Regions from separate parts of the Alicycliphilus sp. T452 genome, predicted to be linked through region 1. Evidence: predicted binding sites of a transcription regulator. Region 1 holds the regulator's gene; each other region holds the start of a gene.
The links. The regulator FNR, encoded in region 1, switches genes on or off when oxygen is low (the NO sensors DNR and NnrR bind a similar motif). The targets are predictions, from matches to a motif close to TTGATNNNNATCAA.
Positions count from the first base shown of each region.

Region 1 (6,386 bases):
AGAAATCGCTCAAGCAGGTGATCTGGGTCGCTGTGGCCTTCTGGACCGGCTTTACGTTCGTCGGTTATTTCGTCCCGATCCGGGAACTCGGCGGCGAACTGCTGATGCTGCATGGCTCCTGGCAGATCTTCTGGGTGCTTTTCTATGGCTTGGCGACCTATGGCAATGCGGGCTATCTGCGTGAACAGGTCTGCAAGTACATGTGCCCCTACGCACGTTTCCAAAGCGCGATGTTCGACAAGGACACGCTGATCGTCACCTACGATCCGGAGCGGGGCGAGCCTCGCGGACCGCGCACCAAGAGCGTTGACTACAAGGCCAAGGGGTTGGGGGACTGTATCGACTGCACATTGTGCGTGCAGGTCTGTCCTACGGGCATCGACATTCGCAATGGCCTGCAATACGAATGCATTGGCTGTGGCCTGTGCGTGGATGCATGCGATACCGTGATGGACAAGATGAAATATCCGCGGGGGCTGATTCGCTTCTCCACGCAGAACGGTGTGAAGAACCATTGGACCCAGTCGCAGATGATCAAGCGCGTGCTGCGTCCGCGCGTGCTGTTTTACACCAGCGTACTGGTTGTGCTCTGCGTCGGGATGCTGGCCAGCCTGGTGGTGCGCACGCCTCTCAAGGTGGACGTGGTGCGCGACCGTGCGGCGCTCTCGCGCATCGTGGCAGGGGGCAAGCTGGAGAATATTTACCGGTTGCAGATCATGAATGCCACCGAAGGGGCCCAGCGTTATGTCATCAGCGCGCGCGGGCTGCAAGGGCTGGAGGTGGCTTCCGAGTCGGAAGTCGATATCGGCCCTGCGGAGTCGCGATGGGTTGCCGTGCGCCTGCAGATCCCCTATGGGTCGGCGCCACCGGGCTCGCACACGGTGTATTTTGATATCCAGTCGCAAGGCGACAAGGGGCAGGTGGCAGAGAAATCTGTATTCCTTGTCCCGCGCTGAGGCCACGGATCCGCACCGAGTTTTTGCATGGCCCCGAAAGGGCACGGAGATCGTAACGATGTCGAAAGATGGATCAATGAACGCAGCCCCCGAGTCGCAGCCGTGGTGGAAGTACGGTCATGTATGGCTGGTGATCGCGGGTCCGGTGATCGTGGTCATTGCCGGTTTTGTCACCCTCTGGCTTGCGCTTTCTCAGCCGGATCCCGTGCTGGCAGAAGACTACTACCAGCGTGGCCTGGATATCAACAAGACGCTGAAGAATACGGACCCTGGCATGACGCCCGCGATGAAGGGGCGCAACCATGCAGCCACGCCAATGCAGGACCAGCCGCGCTGAGGTTCTAAGGGGAATCAGGGGGGCGATTGCACTTTGCTTGCGCAGAACATGGTGCTAGGCTTTGACCCATGACAAGGAGGCAAGAGATGTGGAAGCAGCGGTTGATGTGGGTAGCCTGGCCCGCCTTTCTCATGGCGGGGGTTATGGAAATGGTCGTGTTTGCCTTTGTGGATCCCGAGGCATTGCAGTGGTTTGATCAGCCCGTCAATCTTTCGAGGCAAGGCGTCTACACCGTGGCGTTCTTCGTTTTCTGGATCGTCATCATGGCTTCGAGCGTGCTTACCACGATGTTGTCCTTCTCCCCCTTTGAACTCAACCGCTGCCCTGTACCCGAGGGTGACAGGCCGCTCGACTGCGCCAAATACATGCCCTGACTCATGGGCTTTTGGGGCAATTAGAGGCAGGATTGCTGGCTGTTGACGATGCGCTTCAGAGCGTCGGTGTCCACGATGCGTACGTGGCGTTGCCTGACTTCCACGATACCTTCTTCGACGAACTTGGAGAAGGTGCGGCTCACGGTTTCGAGCTTGAGGCCCAGGTAACTGCCAATTTCCTCGCGTGTCATGCGCAATACCAGTTCCGATTGGGAAAATCCCCGTGCATGCAGGCGCTGCACCAAATTCAGCAGGAAGGCGGCAAGACGCTCCTCGGCCCGCATGCTTCCCAATAGCAGCATGACGCCGTGTTCGCGGACGATCTCGCGGCTCATGATCTTGTGCACATGGTTTTGCAGTGCGGTGACCTCGCGCGAGAGCTCCTCGATGCGGTCGAATGGCATGACGCAAACCTCGGCGTCTTCCAGGGCCACGGCATCGCAGGTGTGCCGGTCGTTCACGATGCCATCCAGACCGATGATTTCTCCGGCCATCTGGAAGCCTGTCACTTGATCGCGTCCATCCTCTGTCGCCACGCAGGTCTTGAAGAAACCCGTGCGAATGGCGAACAGGGAGGTAAATGGTTCGCCGTTGCGGAACAGTGTGCCGCCGCGCTTGACCTTGCGGCGCACGGCGACGACATCATCAATGCGCTTGAGCTGCTGCTCATCCAGCCCCACGGGCATGCACAACTCGCGCAAGTTGCAGTTGGAACAGGCAACTTTGATGGATTGCAGGTTGGAGTGTATGGAAACCCTATTCATGTCGCGAGCTTACATCTGAACGCCGTCGAGGCATGGAATGTCACGGATCGTTCAAAGACTTTGATCCAAAGTCAAATTGTCCCCATCCGGACCGCATGGGTGCTTGATCGGTATCAAGAACGCCCTGGGGACTCTACGGCACAGTACGCCGCAAATGCAAGGAATCCCGTCATGACAGTCGTTACAACCGAGCTCTTGCGTCGCTTTGACGTGCCTGGGCCGCGCTATACCTCCTACCCAACAGCAGACCGTTTCGTGGAGGCATTTGGTGAGAAAGAATACATCCTGGCCTTGCAGCAGCGTCATGTAGGGTCAGCGGCCAAGGCGATGCCCTTGTCTCTTTACGTGCATATTCCGTTTTGCGAATCTTTGTGCTACTACTGCGCCTGCAACAAGATCATTACCAGGCATCCGGAGCGGGCCGAGGTCTATTTGCGCTACCTGAGCCGCGAGATCGACCTGCACACCGCGCACTGCGGCGTGGGGCAGCAGGTGAGCCAGCTGCATTTCGGCGGCGGCACGCCCACCTTCCTGTCCGATGATGGCTTGCGCGAGCTCATGGGCATGCTCAGGCGCAGTTTCGTGCTGGTGCCAGGGGGCGAGTATTCGATCGAAGTGGATCCTCGCACCGTGGATGAGAAGCGGCTCGCCCTGCTGGCGGAGCTGGGCTTCAACCGGCTCAGCTTCGGGGTGCAGGATTTTGACCCCGAAGTGCAGAAGGCGGTGCATCGTATACAGCCTGCCGAGAAGGTGTTTGCACTGGTCGAGAGCGCACGCAAGCTGGGCTTCGAGTCGGTGAACGTGGACCTGATCTATGGCCTGCCGCGCCAGACGCCGGAGTCTTTCGATCGAACCCTGGCACAGGTGGCGCAACTGCGGCCCGACCGCATCGCGCTTTATGCCTACGCACATCTGCCTGAGCGTTTCAAATCGCAACGGCGCATCATTTCGGCAGAGCTGCCCATGGCCTCGGCCAAGGTATCGATGCTGGCGCGCTCCATCGACGCGTTCATGAATGCGGGCTACGTGTACGTGGGCATGGATCACTTCGCACTGCCCGAGGATGCCCTGGCGGTGGCCAAGCGCCAGGGCCGGCTGCACCGCAATTTCCAAGGGTATAGCACCCAGCCGGACTGCGATCTGATAGCGCTCGGCGTCTCCGCCATCGGGCGCGTAGGCGCAACGTACAGCCAGAACGTCAAGACGCTGGACGAATATTACGACGCGATCAACCATGGGCACCTGCCCGTGGTGCGAGGCCTGGCCCTGACCAGGGACGACTTGGTGCGCCGCGCGGTCATCATGGCCTTGATGTGCCAAGGGGAGGTGCTGTTCGAGCCGCTCGAGCAGTCCTGGCTCATCGACTTCCGCCGCTATTTCGAGGCCGAACTGCTGCAGCTCGAAGAAATGGCGGAGCAGGGCCTGGTGAAGATCGGCGCCGAGGGCATCGAGGTCACCGCGATGGGCTGGTTCTTCGTGCGCGGCGTGGCGATGGTGTTCGACAAATACCTGCAGGCAGACCGCAACCGGGCGCGTTTCTCTCGCATCATCTGATCCATGCTGCTGGCTCTGGCTTCGACGGCATTCCTCATGGGCTTGATGGGCGGGACGCATTGCCTGGTCATGTGTGCGGCGCCCTGCGCCGCCTTGACGGGGGCAGGGGTTGCCCCGCGTGGCGGTGAGCAGGTCGTGCGCTGGATGCCGCGGGGATCCGTGGCGCAGCGCACGATGGGGTTCCACCTGGGGCGATTGACCGGGTATGGTGTGGCGGGCGCCCTGGCCGCCTTTGCCATGGAGCGGCTGGCGTGGCTGAGCCAAGGCAGCGCCGTGTTGCGTCCCGTCTGGACCATGTTCCATGTGCTGATCCTCGCCTGGGGTTTGTTGATGATGCTGCAGGTACGCCAGCCTGCGTGGCTGGACGATGCCGGCAGGGCGGTCTGGGGCCGGGTACGGTCTCTGGTATCCCGGCCCGGGGGCCTGTTCGTAACCGGCTGTGCCTGGGCGCTGCTGCCTTGCGGCTTGCTCTACACCGCGTTGCTTACCGCCGCATTGAGCGGCAGTGTCCTGCGTGGAGCCCTGTGCATGGTGCTGTTCGGCGCCGGCAGTGGCGTCTGGCTGGTGGCCGGGCCTGTGGCATGGGGCCGGCTTCGCGCACGCCTCGATGGTGTGGCCAGCACATGGGGGCCCAGGCTGGCGGGTTTGGTGCTTTTCACTCTGGGAGCATGGGCCTTGTGGATGGATGTGGTGCATGGACAGCCCGCACCTTGGTGCTCGCCTTGAGAAATGCCCCGTATTCGTTACCAACAATGTTTGTAACTAATGCGCAACGCTGGTAACCGACCATAATGCTTCGGTAAGATGGGCGCGAGTCGATAGTGGATATGCCCATCCTGCGATCTGAAGTGAACCAATCCGTTCTGATTGATATCGATGCCCTCCGCGTGGGCATGTTCATCCAACTTGAAGTGGGTTGGATGAACCATCCCTTTCCGACGAGCAGCTTCAGAATCTCAACGCATGAGCAGATTCGCGTTTTGCGAGACCTGGGGTTGAAATCCGTACGCCACATCCCGGCCAAGAGCGCAGCCCTGGCGCAAACGCCGTCAGAGGCGCCCGAGCGGATGGCGGGCGTGCAGCCAGACGATGCGGGCGAACCCGCTGCCGAGCGGCCGGGGCGCGACGCCATGACGGATGCCGATGTGCGGGCGATGTACAACGCCACACGGCAACGTTGCAACCAGCGCTACCAAGAGGCCGCCACCGTCTATGAAGCGGTCTGCACCGGGGTGCAGACGGCGCCGCAAAAGATGCGCGAGCAGGCGGAATCTCTGATTCACACGTGCGTTGCACAGTTGTTGGAGCAGGGGCCATGCGCGGTTCATCTGCTGGCCGGCAACCTGGGCCAGCGCTCGGCTGCCCATGCGGTGAACGTGCTGGTGCTGGCCTTGCTGCTTGGGCGCTCGCTCCGCATGGAGGCGGAGGCACTGTGCCTTCTGGGGACGTCGGCCTTGTTGCATGACCTGGGGAAGGTGCTCTTGCCAATTCATATTGCGGAGCCAGGAGCGGCACTCAACCCTTCGGACATGCAGCGCTATCAGGAGCACGTGGGCCTGTCGGTAGATCTGGGTCAGCGCATGGGACTGTCCAGCGATGTGCTGATTGCCATTGCGCAGCACCACGAGATGGCGGATGGCAGTGGGTTCCCGCTGCGCCTCGTTGGCGAGGATCTCAGCCGCTGCGGGCAGATATTGGCGCTTGTCAACCGCTATGACCGCCTGTGCAATCCATTGCACGGAGAGCAGGCATTGACGCCCCACGAGGCCCTTGCCAGGCTCTTCGCGTTGCGGCGCGAGTGCTTCGATGCCACCGTGCTGGGAGCCTTCATCCGCATGATGGGGGTATATCCACCGGGCTCGCTGGTCCAGTTGGAGGATGGCCGTTTCGGGCTGGTGGTCGTGGTGGATGCATTGCATTCCCTGCGCCCCTGCGTCGTGCTGTATGAGCCGGCCGTGCCCAGGGACGAGGCGCCATTGCTCAACCTGGCGCAGACCGATGGATTCGGCATTTTGCGCAGCCTCAAGCCGGCGCAGTTGCCGCGCGACGCCCTCGACTATCTGTTGCCGCAGCCGCGTATCTCCTACTTCTTCGAGCGTGCACTCAGCCCTCAGGATTGCGGGGGCAGCGCGTGACCATCGGCGGGCAACCCTTCGCTGCGATATGGAACGGCATCGATCTGGCCGCGTGGCTGGTGGATGGCCACACGCTGCAGATACGCCATGCCAATGAGGCTGCTGCGCGGCTGGTGGGGCGCAGCGTGGCGGACATGGAGGGCATGCCGGTCCATGGGCTGGTGGCCACGCCCGAAGACCTGGTTTTCTGGGGGCAGTCCCATGCCGGCATCGCCGCCGGCATTCGCTCGCATACCTGGGTGCGCAATATGCACAGCGGTGACCTG
Region 1 is NZ_JBTNEH010000029.1:15,744-22,129, reverse strand. Features, by position in the region: gene ccoG (cytochrome c oxidase accessory protein CcoG) at 1-956, shown strand, start outside; gene ACX12L_RS19845 (FixH family protein) at 1,033-1,293, shown strand; gene ACX12L_RS19840 (hypothetical protein) at 1,380-1,667, shown strand; gene fnr (fumarate/nitrate reduction transcriptional regulator Fnr) at 1,688-2,431, opposite strand; gene hemN (oxygen-independent coproporphyrinogen III oxidase) at 2,603-3,985, shown strand; gene ACX12L_RS19825 (sulfite exporter TauE/SafE family protein) at 3,989-4,711, shown strand; gene ACX12L_RS19820 (HD-GYP domain-containing protein) at 4,813-6,120, shown strand; gene ACX12L_RS19815 (sensor domain-containing protein) at 6,117-6,386, shown strand, end outside.

Region 2 (6,386 bases), on a different contig from region 1:
AATCTATGTGCAGGACATGGAGCGCGCGCGGCGCTTCTACGAGACGGTATTCCAGTGCACGCTGCAACCGCTGGCGGCGCCCGCCGGGCCGGACGGCGGCCTGCAGATGCTGTCCTTTCCCGGTGACATGGGCACCATGGGCGCAAGCGGAGCGCTGGTCAAGATGGAGGGCGTTCCCTCGGGCGGCGGCACGCTGGTGTACTTCGCCTGCGACGATTGCGCCGTGGAGCAGGGCCGCGTCGAAGCCGCGGGCGGCCAGGTGTCCAGGCCCAAGTTTTCCATTGCGCCGCACGGACACATCGCCCTCGTGGTCGATACCGAAGGCAATTGCATCGGCCTGCATTCCATGCAGTGAACCGCCATGAGCCCTGCAGCATCCAGCGAGATCCGCACGCTCTGCACCACGCGCGTGCTGGCTGCCTCGCCTGCGGCCGTATTCGGCGCCATTGCCGACTGGCGCCTGATCTCGCGCTGGTGGGGGCCGGCCGGCTTCCACAGCACCTTCCATACGTTCGACTTCCGCCCGGGCGGACGCTGGATCCACACCCTGCACGGACCGGACGGCACCGACTACGCCAACGAATGCCGCTTCACCGAGATCGCGGCGGGCCAGCGCGTCGTGATCGAGCACACCAGCGCGCCCTGGTTCGAGCTGGCGCTCACCTTGGCGCCGCAGGACGGCGGCACCCGCATCGGCTGGCACCAGACGTTCGCGGACGCCGAGACCTGCGCGCGCCTGGCACCCGTCTGCGTGCCCGGCAACGAGCAGAACCTGGACCGGCTGGCCGCCGTGCTGGCCGACCTTGCGGCCAGGCGCTGAGCCGGGTCAGCCGCGCTGGCGCAGCGCCTCGTACAGGCACACGGCGCTGGCCACCGAGACGTTCAGGCTCTCCACCGCCCCCTTCATCGGGATGCTTACGAGTTCGTCGCAGGTCTTGCGCGTGAGCTGGCGCATGCCCGGCCCCTCGGCGCCCAGCACCAGCGCGACGGGGCCCTTCAGGTCCACCTGGTAGAGCGTCTTGTCGGCATCGCCGCTGGTGCCGATGACCCAGATGTTGCGTTCCTTGAGCTCACCCAGCGTGCGCGCCAGGTTGGTGACCATGAAGTACGGCACGGTCTCGGCCGCGCCGCTGGCCACCTTGGCCACAGTGGCGTTGATTCCCACGGCATGGTCCTTGGGCGCTATCACGGCGTGCGCGCCCGCTCCGTCGGCCACGCGCAGGCAGGCCCCCAGGTTGTGCGGATCGGTCACGCCGTCGAGCACCAGCAACAGCGGGTTCGCCACGCCGTCGGCCTCCAGCTGGTCGAGCAGGTCGTCCAGCGAATGCAGCTGCGCCACGGCCTGCACGCGCGCGGCCACGCCCTGGTGGCCGTGGCTGCCCGCCAGCTTGGCCAGGCGCAGGCCGTCGGCCTCGATCAGGCGCACGCCCGCCTCCTTGGCGCGCGCAAGGAACTGGCGCATGCGAGCGTCGCGGCGCGTGGCCTCGTAATACACCTCGATGATGGATTGCGGCGCGGTCTTCAGGCGCACGCCCACGGCATGGAAGCCGAACAGGACTTTGGGGGAGGACATGGAGGGACATTATCCGGGCTTGCCGGCCCGGCATCCTTAGAATCGCGCCCCGAACGCTCCACGAGCCCCCTGGCCACCCGCCATGGCGCAAGCGCCCCGCCTGCTTACCCCGCAGGTACGCGCGGCTCCCGTTTCCTCATCGCTAGCACCATGATCCTCTCCCCCCTTCTGCGCCGGGCGCAGCGCACCAGCCTGGTCACCCAGATCGTGATCGCCCTGATCCTGGGCGCCGCACTGGCCATCGTGTGGCCCGCCGCCACGCCCGCCGTGGCGTTTCTGGGCCAACTCTTCATTTCCGCGCTCAAGGCCATCGCCCCGATGCTGGTGTTCGTGCTGGTGATGGCGGCCATCAGCAACCACCGCCCGGGCGAGAACACGCACATGCGCCCGATCCTGCTGCTCTACGCCATTGGCACGCTGGCCGCGGCTGCCGTGGGCGTGGCCGCGAGCATGTGGTTTCCCAGCGCCCTGGCGCTCCAGACCTCCGTCCAGGGACAGGCCGCGCCGGGTGCGGTGTCCGAGGTGCTGCTCAACGTGGTGGGCAGCATGGTCAGCAATCCCGTGAAGGCGCTGCTGGAAGCCAACTACATCGGCATCCTGGCCTGGGCCGTGGCCCTGGGGGTGGCGCTGCGCCATGCCAGCGAAGCTACGCGCGAGGCGCTGCAGGACGGCGCCCAGGCGGTGACGCAGGTGATCCAGTGGGTGATCCGCTGCGCCCCTCTGGGCATTCTGGGCCTGGTGGCCGCCACCTTCGCCGAGGCGGGCGTGCAGGCGCTGTGGAGCTATGCGCACCTGCTGGCCGTGCTGCTGGGCTGCATGCTGTTCGTGGCGCTGGTGGTCAATCCCCTGATCGTGTTCCTGACCATCCGCCGCAACCCCTACCCGCTCGTGTTCACCTGCCTGCGCGAGAGCGGCGTGACGGCCTTCTTCACGCGCAGCTCGGCCGCCAACATCCCGATCAACATGGCGCTGGCCAAGCGCCTGAACCTGAGCGAAGAGACCTACAGCATCGCCATCCCGCTGGGCGCCACGATCAACATGGCGGGCGCCGCCATCACCATCAGCGTGCTGTCGCTGGCCGCCGCCCATACCCTGGGCATCCATGTGGACGTGCCCACGGCCCTGCTGCTGTGCGTGGTGGCCTCGGTCTGCGCCTGCGGCGCCTCGGGCGTGGCCGGAGGCTCGCTGCTGCTGATTCCGCTGGCCTGCAGCCTGTTCGGCATCGGCAACGACGTGGCCATGCAGGTGGTGGGCGTGGGCTTCATCATCGGCGTGCTGCAGGACTCGGCCGAGACGGCGCTCAATTCGTCCACCGACGTGCTGTTCACGGCGGCGGCCTGCATGGCGCCCCGGCGCGCCTGAAACGGCCTGGATGCCGTTCCTGGCGTGCCGCTACACCAGGCGCCCGGCCTCGATGGTGATGCGCCGGTCGCAGCGCGCGGCAATGGCGCGGTCGTGCGTGACCAGCACCAGCGTCGTGCCCTGCTCGCGGTTGAGGGCGAACATCAGCTCCATGATGGTCTCGCCGGTGGCGAAGTCCAGGCTGCCCGTGGGCTCGTCGGCCAGCAGCACGGCCGGCTCGACCACGAAGGCGCGCGCCAGCGCCACGCGCTGCTGCTCGCCGCCCGAGAGCACCTTGGGATAGTGCGACAGGCGCTGGCCCAGGCCCACGCGGCCCAGCATGTCGGCCGCGCGGCGGCGCGCGTCGCGGCTGCCGGCCAGCTCCAGCGGCAGCATCACGTTCTCCAGCGCCGTGAGGTTGCCCAGGAGCTGGAAGCTCTGGAACACGAAGCCCACCTGGCGCGCGCGCAGCGCGGCGCGCTCGTCCTCGTCCAGCGCGAACAGGTCCTGCCCCGCCAGCCGCACCGTGCCGCGCGTGGGCGTATCGAGCCCCGCGATGATGAACAGCAGCGTGCTCTTGCCCGAGCCCGAGGCACCGACGATGGCCACGGTCTCCTGCGGCGCGAGGCGGAAATCGATATCCCGCAAAATCTCCAGCGTACCCGTGGAGTCGGTGACGGACTTGTGCACATGCTCCACTGCGATGATGGGCTCTGGGGGCACGGACGGCTCGGAAGCGTTGGCTGCTGCCGCAGCGGCGAAGGTTTCGGACATGAAAGGATCTCGACAGTGATGCGTATGTTTCGGCGTGACTTTATCGCGGCCGGCGCCCTGGCCCTGCTCGGCACGGCGCCCGCGCTGGCGCAGCAGGGCCGCAAGGCCGCCGCCAGGCCCCCCGTGATCCTGGTGGTGGGCGACTCGCTCAGCGCCGAATACGGCCTGCCGCGCGGCAGCGGCTGGGTGGCGCTGCTGGAGAAGCGGCTGGCTCAGGAAAAGATCGGCGCCACGGTGGTCAACGCCAGCGTGAGCGGCGACACCACGGCCGGCGGCCGCGCACGACTGCCTGCGCTGCTTAAGCAGCACAGCCCCACGCACGTGGTGCTCGAGCTGGGCGCCAACGACGCGCTGCGCGGCCTGCCCCTGGCCAACACCCGGGACAACCTGGCATGGATGGTCGAGCAGTCACAGGCCGCCGGCGCGCGCGTGCTGCTGGTGGGCATGCAGATGCCGCCCAACTACGGCGCCGACTACGCACGCCGCTTCGCCGCCCTGTTCGAGGCCGTGGCCAAGGAACGCAAGGTCCCGCTGGTGCCGTTCCTGCTGCATGGCATTGCCGACGTGCCGGACTCCACGGCGCTGTTCCAGCCCGACCGCATCCACCCACGCGCCGAGGCGCATCCGCGCATGCTCGACAACGTGTGGCCGCAGCTCCGCAAGCTGCTGTAGGCCGGTTGCGCCGTCAGCCGCCACCCTGGGGCTGTGGCGCCGCGGCAGCAGGCGCGGCCACGGCCGCGCGGTAGGCGTGCCAGCTGGCATGGCCCAGCACCGGCCCGACCAGGAGCAGCCCCGCGCCCCAGGCCCACAGCGAGAACACCACGAGCACCGTGATGAGGGCGCCCCACAGCAGCATCACCGCGGGGTTTTCCAGCACCACGCGCATGCTCGCGATGCCCGCCGTCAGCGCGTCGGTGTCGCGGTCAAGGATCATCGGAATGGACACCACCGTGCTGGAGAACACCAGGGCCGCGAACACCCCTCCCACCAGCAGGTAGACGGCGATGAACTGCCAGTTGCCAGGGTTGAAAATCGCCTGCACCACGCCCGTGGTGGAAGGCATGCCGGTGTTGAAGAACACCGCGAACACCACCAGCGACGCCCTGCCCCACAGCAGTTCCAGCACGACGAGCACGAGCACGAGCATGCCCATGCTGCCCATGTGGCTGTCCCAGCAGGTGATGGACTCGCCCAGTTGCGGCGGCAGGCCCAGCTCGCGCCTGCGGCTCGTTTCGTACAGCCCCATGGCCAGGAACGGCCCCACGAGCAGGCAGCCGCTGACCAGCGACATGGTGTATTCGGGACTGGCCCGGAACACCCAGCCCAGCACCAGCGCCATGAGCCAGAAGCAGCCGCCATAGAACAGGGCGATGCCGGGCGCCGCCGCCACGTCGCGCAGGCCCCTGGCAAGCCAGCGGAACGGGTCCCGCCACCCCAGAGGGGTGAGCACCAGGGGGGCCGCAGGGGCGCTGGCGGATACAGGCGCGGGGGAATCGGTCATGGCGGCAAGCCGGCGGCGCGGCGGCGGTGGAAGTACGCCCACGATAACCAGCCCCGGTCTTGCTGGACATCAAGGAAATCCCACCCCGGCAGCCGCCGGCCGAGCCTGCCCGTCAGCCGGCGAAGGCGCGCTCCATGGCCTGCGCCAGGTCCTGGCGCAGGTCTTCCACCGCCTCCAGCCCCACCGCGAAGCGCACCACCGTGCCGGCCTCGAGGTGCGGCGTGGCGCGCTCGCGCATGCCGGGCAGGTCGTAGGGCACCACCAGGCTCATGGGCCCGCCCCAGCTGTAGCCCAGCCTGAACAGACGCAGGCCGTCGCAAAACGCATCCACCTGTGCCTGCGTGTGGCGCGCATCAATGACCACGCTGAACAGGCCCGCCGCGGCGCCCTCGGGACCGCCGGCGCTGCCGCACAGGGCGCGCCAGTGCTCGTGGCCGGGCGAGCCCGGCAGCGCCGGGTGCAGCACTTGCGCCACGGGCGCCTGCGTGCCCATCCACTGCGCCAGGGAGCGCGCCGCCACGTCGTGCGCGCGGTAGCGCAGCGCCATGCTGGGCAGGGAGCGCAGCACGGCCTCGACGTCGTTCGCGCCCACGCCCAGGCCCAGGCGCATGTGGGCGAGCTTGATGCGCAGGTGCAGCGCCTCGTCGCGCGTGGTGATGCTGCCCATGAGCACGTCGCCGCCGCCGCTGGGGTATTTGGTGAGCGCATGCACGCTGATGTCCACGCCCAGTTGGCCGTCGCCCACGAGGTCGAACGGCGCGAAGGCCAGGCCCGCGCCCCAGGTGTTGTCCAGCGCCGAGGTCACGCCGCGCGCGCGGCAGATGCGCACCTGCTCGGGCAGGTCGGGAAACTCGAGCGTTACCGAACCCGGCGCCTCCAGCCACACGAGCCGCGTCGCGTCGGTGATCCTGGCGGCCAGGTCGGCCGGATCGAGCGGGTCGTAGACCTGGTGCCGTATGCCGTAGTGGCGCAGCTCCACCTCGGCCAGGGCCTTGTTCGGGCCGTAGGCGTTGTCCGGGATCAGCACCTCGTCGCCATGCCGCAGCAGGGCCAGCGACACGGTGGCGATGGCCGCCAGGCCGCTGGGCGCCAGCAGGCACTGGCGGCCGCCCTCCAGCGTCGCCAGGCGCTCTTCGAGCTGGTAGGTGGTGGGCGTGCCGTGCAGGCCGTAGGTGTAGCTGCTCTTGTCCTTCCACT
Region 2 is NZ_JBTNEH010000012.1:39,644-46,029, forward strand. Features, by position in the region: gene ACX12L_RS12300 (VOC family protein) at 1-355, shown strand, start outside; gene ACX12L_RS12305 (SRPBCC domain-containing protein) at 362-820, shown strand; gene rlmB (23S rRNA (guanosine(2251)-2'-O)-methyltransferase RlmB) at 827-1,573, opposite strand; gene sstT (serine/threonine transporter SstT) at 1,724-2,935, shown strand; gene ACX12L_RS12320 (ABC transporter ATP-binding protein) at 2,966-3,688, opposite strand; gene ACX12L_RS12325 (arylesterase) at 3,713-4,360, shown strand; gene ACX12L_RS12330 (DUF2189 domain-containing protein) at 4,374-5,189, opposite strand; gene ACX12L_RS12335 (PLP-dependent transferase) at 5,302-6,386, opposite strand, start outside.
Region 2: a site for FNR is predicted at 5,249-5,262, ahead of ACX12L_RS12330 (DUF2189 domain-containing protein). Genes of this name have one in related genera too.

Region 3 (6,386 bases), on a different contig from region 1:
GGTGGACCTGTCGCAGGCGGCGCAGGTGGCGCAGCGGCTGCATGCCTGGCTGGCCGCGCAGCCCGCCGGGCGCTATGCCGGCGCCACGCTGATCAACAACGCGGGCGTGATTCCGCGCATCGCGCCGCTATCGGCATACACCAGCGCGCAGGACATGGCCAGCCTGGCCAACGCCCTGCGCGTGGGGCTTGAGGCGCCGATGCTGCTCACGGCCGCCTTCCTGGGCGCGACCGAGGCCTGGGGCGCCATCCCGCGCAAAGTACTCAACATTTCCTCGGGCCTGGGCCGGCGCGCCATGGCTTCGCAGGCCGGCTACTGCGCGGCCAAGGCGGGCCTGGACCACTTCACGCGCTGCCTGGCGCTGGACGAGGCCGCCAAACCCCATGGCGCCAAGGTATGCTCACTGGCTCCCGGTGTGATCGATACCGACATGCAGGTCCAGTTGCGCAGCGCCAACCCGGCCGATTTTCCGGACGCGCAGAATTTTGCAACCCTCAAGACGGGCGGCGCGCTCACCACGCCGGCCGCGGCCGCCGCCCGGGTGCTGGCGTGGCTGCAGCGCGCGGATTTCGGCAATATCCCCGTGGCCGATGTGCGCGATGCCTGAGTTGCGGCGCATGGATGCATTAACTATATATTTGATAGCTGCTTGCGCTTATCCACCGGGCGTTACAACCCAATTCCACTTTAAACCAACCATCGCAGGAGAAAATCATGTCCCGTGAAGTCGTCGTCGTCAGCGCCGTGCGCACCGCCATTGGCACCTTTGGTGGCAGCCTCAAGGATGTCCCACCCACAGAACTCGGCGCCACCGTGGTGCGCGAATCGCTGGCGCGTGCCAGCGTGCAAGGCCAGGATGTGGGCCACGTGGTCTTCGGCCATGTGGTGAACACCGAGCCCAAGGACATGTACCTCTCGCGCGTGGCGGCCATCAACGGCGGCTGCGCCGAGGGCACGCCCGCCTTCAACGTGAACCGCCTGTGCGGTTCGGGCCTGCAGGCCATCGTGAGCGCCAGCCAGTCCATCCTGCTGGGCGACGCCGACATCGCCATCGGCGGGGGCGCCGAGAACATGAGCCGAGCACCCTACGCCAGCCTTGCCACGCGCTTTGGCGCGCGCATGGGCGACACCAAGATGATCGACATGATGGTCGGCGCCTTGCACGACCCCTTCCACACCATCCACATGGGCGTGACGGCCGAGAACATCGCGGCCAAGTGGGGCATCACGCGCGAGGACCAGGACCGCCTGGCGGTGGAGAGCCACAACCGTGCCGAGCGCGCCATCCAGGCGGGCTACTTCAAGGACCAGATCGTGCCCGTGATGCTCAAGAGCCGCAAGGGCGAGGTGGCCTACGCCACGGACGAGCATTTCCGCGCGGGCGCCACCATGGAGGACATGGCCAAGCTCAAGCCGGTGTTCGCGAAGGAAAACGGCACGGTGACGGCGGGCAACGCCTCGGGCATCAACGACGCGGCCGCGGCCGTGGTGCTGATGGAGGCCAAGACCGCCCAGGCGCGCGGCGCCAAGCCCCTGGCGCGCCTCGTGGCCTATGCCCACGCCGGCGTGGACCCGAAGTACATGGGCATCGGCCCCGTGCCCGCCACGCAGCTGGCGCTCAAGAAGGCGGGCCTCACGGTGAAGGACCTGGACGTGATCGAGGCCAACGAGGCCTTCGCGGCGCAGGCCTGCGCCGTCACGCGCGATCTGGGCCTGGACCCGGCCAAGGTCAACCCCAACGGCTCGGGCATCTCGCTGGGCCACCCCATCGGCGCCACCGGCGCGCTGATCACGGTGAAGGCCCTGTACGAACTGCAGCGCATCCAGGGCCGCTACGCGCTCGTGACCATGTGCATCGGCGGCGGCCAGGGCATCGCTGCGATCTTCGAGCGCCTGTGACCCCAAGCGCCATCGCCGATGGCGATGGCGTGGTCATGCTTGAGCAGGGTGCATCCGCCCATGGCTGGGCCATCATGCGGCAGCGCATGCGCCCGTTGCGCCCTGCCTTTGTCGATACCACCCTCAGGAGAGTTTTTTGATGCTTCTTCGCCGCCATGTCCTCTCGCTTGCCGCCCTCGCCTGCGCACTGGGCGCGCCTGCAGTGCAGGCCCAGAGTGCCGGAGCCGCCACGGCCAGCGCCTATCCCTCCAAGCCCATCCGCATGATCGTGCCCTTCCCGCCCGGAGGCGGCACCGACATCCTGGCGCGGCTGGTGTCCGCCAAGCTCGCCGAGGCCAACAAGTGGACCGTCGTGGCCGACAACAAGCCCGGCGCCGGCGGCACCATCGGCATCACGGAGGCGGTGAAGGCCGCGCCCACGGGCTATGACCTCGTCATGGGCCAGAAGGACAACCTGGTCATCGGCCCCTGGCTGTACAAGAACCTGCCCTGGGACCCGACCAAGGACCTGACGGCCGTGGCCCACGTGGCCTACACGCCCGTGGTGATCGCCACCAGCGCCAACTCCAGGTTCAAGACCCTGGCCGACGTGGTGGCCGCCGCCAAGGCCGCGCCCGGCACCGTCACCTATGGCTCGCCGGGCAATGGCACCTCCATCCACCTCGCGGGCGACCTGTTCGAGAAGGCCGCGGGCATCAAGCTCAGCCACGTGCCCTACAAGGGCTCGAACCCGGCGCTCATGGACGCGCTGGCCGGCAATGTCGACCTGCTGGTGTCGTCCCTGCCATCGGCCATGGGCCAGATCAAGGCCGGCAAACTGCACCCGCTGGCCGTCACGTCCGCCAAGCGCAGCTCCTCGCTGCCCAACGTGCCCACGGTGGCCGAATCCGGCTTCAAGGGCTTCGACGTGAGCACCTGGTACGGCGTCTTCGCTCCGGCTGGCACGCCCGCGACCGTGGTCAAGACACTCAACGCCGAGGTCAACAAACTGCTGGCCACGGCGGACGTGAAGGACGCCATCCATACGCAGGGCGCCGAGCCCCAGGCCATGACGCCGGAGCAGTTCTCCACGCTGCTGAAGACCGAGTACCAGCAGTGGAAGGGCATCGTCGAGGCTTCCGGCGCCAAGATCGAGTGAGTGCACCCCGCGTGCCGGCACATGCCGCCGGCACGCACACATGACTTGTATCAACAAGTAATTTCTTCAGTTCCTTGATACTGCTGCGCAGCAATTTGGACTGGAGAGTGTCATGGCGTTGTTGGTGTGGGTTCCTGAGCTGGATACCGGTATTCCCGAAATCGACCGGCAGCACCGCCGCATCGTCGACTACATCAACAGGCTCTACGAACTGCGCTCCACGCACGACCGCGAGGCCCTGGGCGACGTGATTGGCGAGATGGTGGACTACACCCTCTCGCACTTCGTCTTCGAGGAGAGCCTGATGGAAAGCTCGGGCTATCTGTTCTCCGGCCCGCACAAGAAGGTGCACGATCTGTTCACCCGCAAGGTGGCCGAAATGCAGTCGCGCTTCGACGCCGGCGAGGACGTGACCGACGAACTGCACGGCATGCTGTCGCGCTGGCTGTTCAACCACATCCGCAACGAGGACCACGGCTACGTGGACACGGCCAAGGCCTACCTGCGCATGGCGCGGCAGGGCGGACAGGCCGCCGAGAAGGAGCGGATCAAGGCCGAACTGCTGCAGGAGCTGGAGCAGCGCCAGAAGAAAAAAGGCCTGCTGGCCCGCCTGTTCGGCAACTGACGGCGCGCCAACGAAAACGGCTCCCGCGGGAGCCGTTTTCCATTCTCTATTTCGCTGGCGCAGGTGCCGTCACTCGCGCACCACCAGCACGGGCACGCGGGACACGCCCAGCACCTTCTGGGTGACGCTGCCCAGCACGAGCTTTTCGAGGCCGCGCCGGCCATGCGAGCCGATGACGATGAGGTCGGCCCCCGTGCTCTCGACCGCGCGCTGGATGCCGTCATGCACGGCATGGCCCTCGCCCACCATGGTGTTCACCGTGGCCACGCCGGCCTGCGTGACGGCGGACTTCGCCGCATCGAGCGCGGCATTGGCCTCGGCCGTGGCGGCGCTCAGGTATTGCGCCTGGCCGTACGCGAAATCGGCACCGACACCCGTGAACGGGTACGGGTCGATCACATACAGCGCCGTCACCGCGCTGCCAAAGGCCTTGGCCAGCCCCGACGCCTTGGCAACCGCCTTCATGGACGTTTCCGAGCCATCCACGGGAACCAGAATATGCTTGAACATGGAACCTCCTGCTGAGTTACTGCCGGCCTTCGGCCAGGGAGTCAGGCAAGTGTGGCACCAGGCGGCACCACCATGCTTGATGCTCATCAATTATCGGCTTTCCTCTGCCTGGAAGCCGCCCCGGCGACAGGTCAGCACCAGCGTATCACGCCAGCCGCCCTCGCCCTCCGGCTGGATGGGCGTGGTTTCATGGATCATGCGCGCGTCATCCAGCAGCATCACGGACCAGGGCTCGCTCAGCGTGAAGCGCTGCCCATTGGGGCCGGCGGCCTCGAAGATGCGGGTCTCGCCCCCCTTCACCCCCTCGCGGCCCACGAGGAAGACGGCCACGAGGTCCACGCCGTCGCGATGCGCGCCCTCGGGCGTGGGCCGCCCGATGCCGCCTGCGGTATCGATGCGGAACTGGTGCGCCTCGACGAACCAGCGCTCGGGCCGCGTGGCCAGCGCGGCCTGCGCGAGGGCCGCCACGCTGCGCATCAGCCGCCCCCACACGGGCGTCGCCACGGTCGCATCGCGCATGGGCGCGAACCAGCGCTCCATGCCGCCGTGCAGGGCGTTGTACTCCACGGGCTGCCAGTGCGCACGGTGCGGCGTCTGGCGCACCTCCGCGCCGTCCACGACGAAGCAGGAATGCCGCCTGCGCCGGTAGCGGCCGCCATCCTTCAGGAACTCGTCGGGAGGCAGGTCGGCCCAGTCGGAAGACAGGGCCTGCAGGTCGGCCAGTGCGCAGCCCAGCCAGTCCGCCGTGTCGCGCGGCTGAAGCACGGCATACCCGCGGTCGCGCAGTTGCTGCACCACCTGGCATGGTGGGACGTAGGGAGGGGAGAAGCTGACGTGCGCCATGGTCCGAGCTTAACGGCTTCGGACCGGCGCCGCAGGCGCAGGCGGCATCGGTCAGCGATCATGGCCCCTGCGGCCATCGTCGTGGCGATGGCCGCGCCAATGGTCGCGCCTGTCATCGCGGCCGCGCGCTTCATGGCGATCGCGATAGCCATGGAAGTGGTCCGGGCGCCGTGGCGGCTCCTTCACGAAATACACCGGCTGGCCGCAGGCCCCATAGCGCGCGCAGTGTTTGGACCAATGCCTGGCATGGCCCGGCGGCACATACATGTAGATCGGCGACCGCGGAACATAGACGGCCGGGGGTGCAACCACCACGGGCTGCGAAAACAGCAGCGCCGGCGCCGGCCCATTGCCGACATCGACCCGGCCATAGACACCGGGTGCGATCTGCCCGCTCACCGTGGCGTTCACATACGCCTGCGCATGGGCCGGGCCGCCCACCACGGCGGCAGCCAGGCCAAGGCCTGCCAGCAGGCGGCGGCCGTGGCCGGCCACGGAAAAATGACGGAGGGGGTTCCAGGCTGTCATGCGCGGCATTCCAAAAGTGCGTTGTCGTGGAAGGATTCGAGGAATGATGGCGCCATCAGCGGGTTCATGAAAGTGACATCCCCGCAAAGTTGTCAATGGCGGCCCATGCAAGCCCACCCGTAACGGCGACAATGTTCGGCTGGCATGGCAGCAAGGCCACCGGCCGGGCCGCTGTGGTAGTTTGCCGGTGAAGATGTGCCATCCGTTGGATGGGCACAAGCGGGATGTACTGTAAAAAATGAATATCGTAATACTCGACGATTACCAGGATGCGGTGCGCAAGCTCCACTGCGCGGCGCGGCTCGACCCCTACTCCGCGAAGGTCTACACCAACACCGTCAAAGGCCTGGGCCAGTTGTCGGTGCGCCTGCGGGATGCGGACGTCATCGTCCTGATCCGCGACCGCACGCAGATCACGCGGCAGCTGGTGGAGAAGCTGCCGCGGCTCAAGCTCATCGCGCAGACGGGGCGGGTAGGCCCGCACATCGACCTCTCCGCCTGCACCGAGCGCGGCATCGCCGTGGCCGAGGGCGTGAGCTCGCCCGTGGCGCCCGCGGAGCTGACCTGGGCGCTCATCATGGCCGCCATGCGCCGCCTGCCCCAGTACATCTCCAACCTCAAGCATGGCGCCTGGCAGCAATCGGGGCTGCGCACCGCCTCGATGCCGCCCAACTTCGGACTGGGCAGCATACTGCGCGGCAAGACCCTGGGCATCTGGGGCTATGGCCGCATCGGGCAGATCGTTGCCGGATACGGCCGCGCATTCGGCATGAACATCCGCGTCTGGGGCCGGGAAGCATCGCGCGCGCAGGCGCTCAGCGACGGGCTGCAGGTGGCCGCGAC
Region 3 is NZ_JBTNEH010000010.1:141,257-147,642, forward strand. Features, by position in the region: gene ACX12L_RS11320 (SDR family NAD(P)-dependent oxidoreductase) at 1-607, shown strand, start outside; gene bktB (beta-ketothiolase BktB) at 715-1,899, shown strand; gene ACX12L_RS11330 (Bug family tripartite tricarboxylate transporter substrate binding protein) at 2,039-3,037, shown strand; gene ACX12L_RS11335 (bacteriohemerythrin) at 3,150-3,662, shown strand; gene ACX12L_RS11340 (universal stress protein) at 3,732-4,172, opposite strand; gene ACX12L_RS11345 (2OG-Fe dioxygenase family protein) at 4,263-5,015, opposite strand; gene ACX12L_RS11350 (hypothetical protein) at 5,067-5,543, opposite strand; gene ACX12L_RS11355 (D-2-hydroxyacid dehydrogenase family protein) at 5,782-6,386, shown strand, end outside.
Region 3: a site for FNR is predicted at 3,078-3,091, ahead of ACX12L_RS11335 (bacteriohemerythrin). Genes of this name have one in related genera too.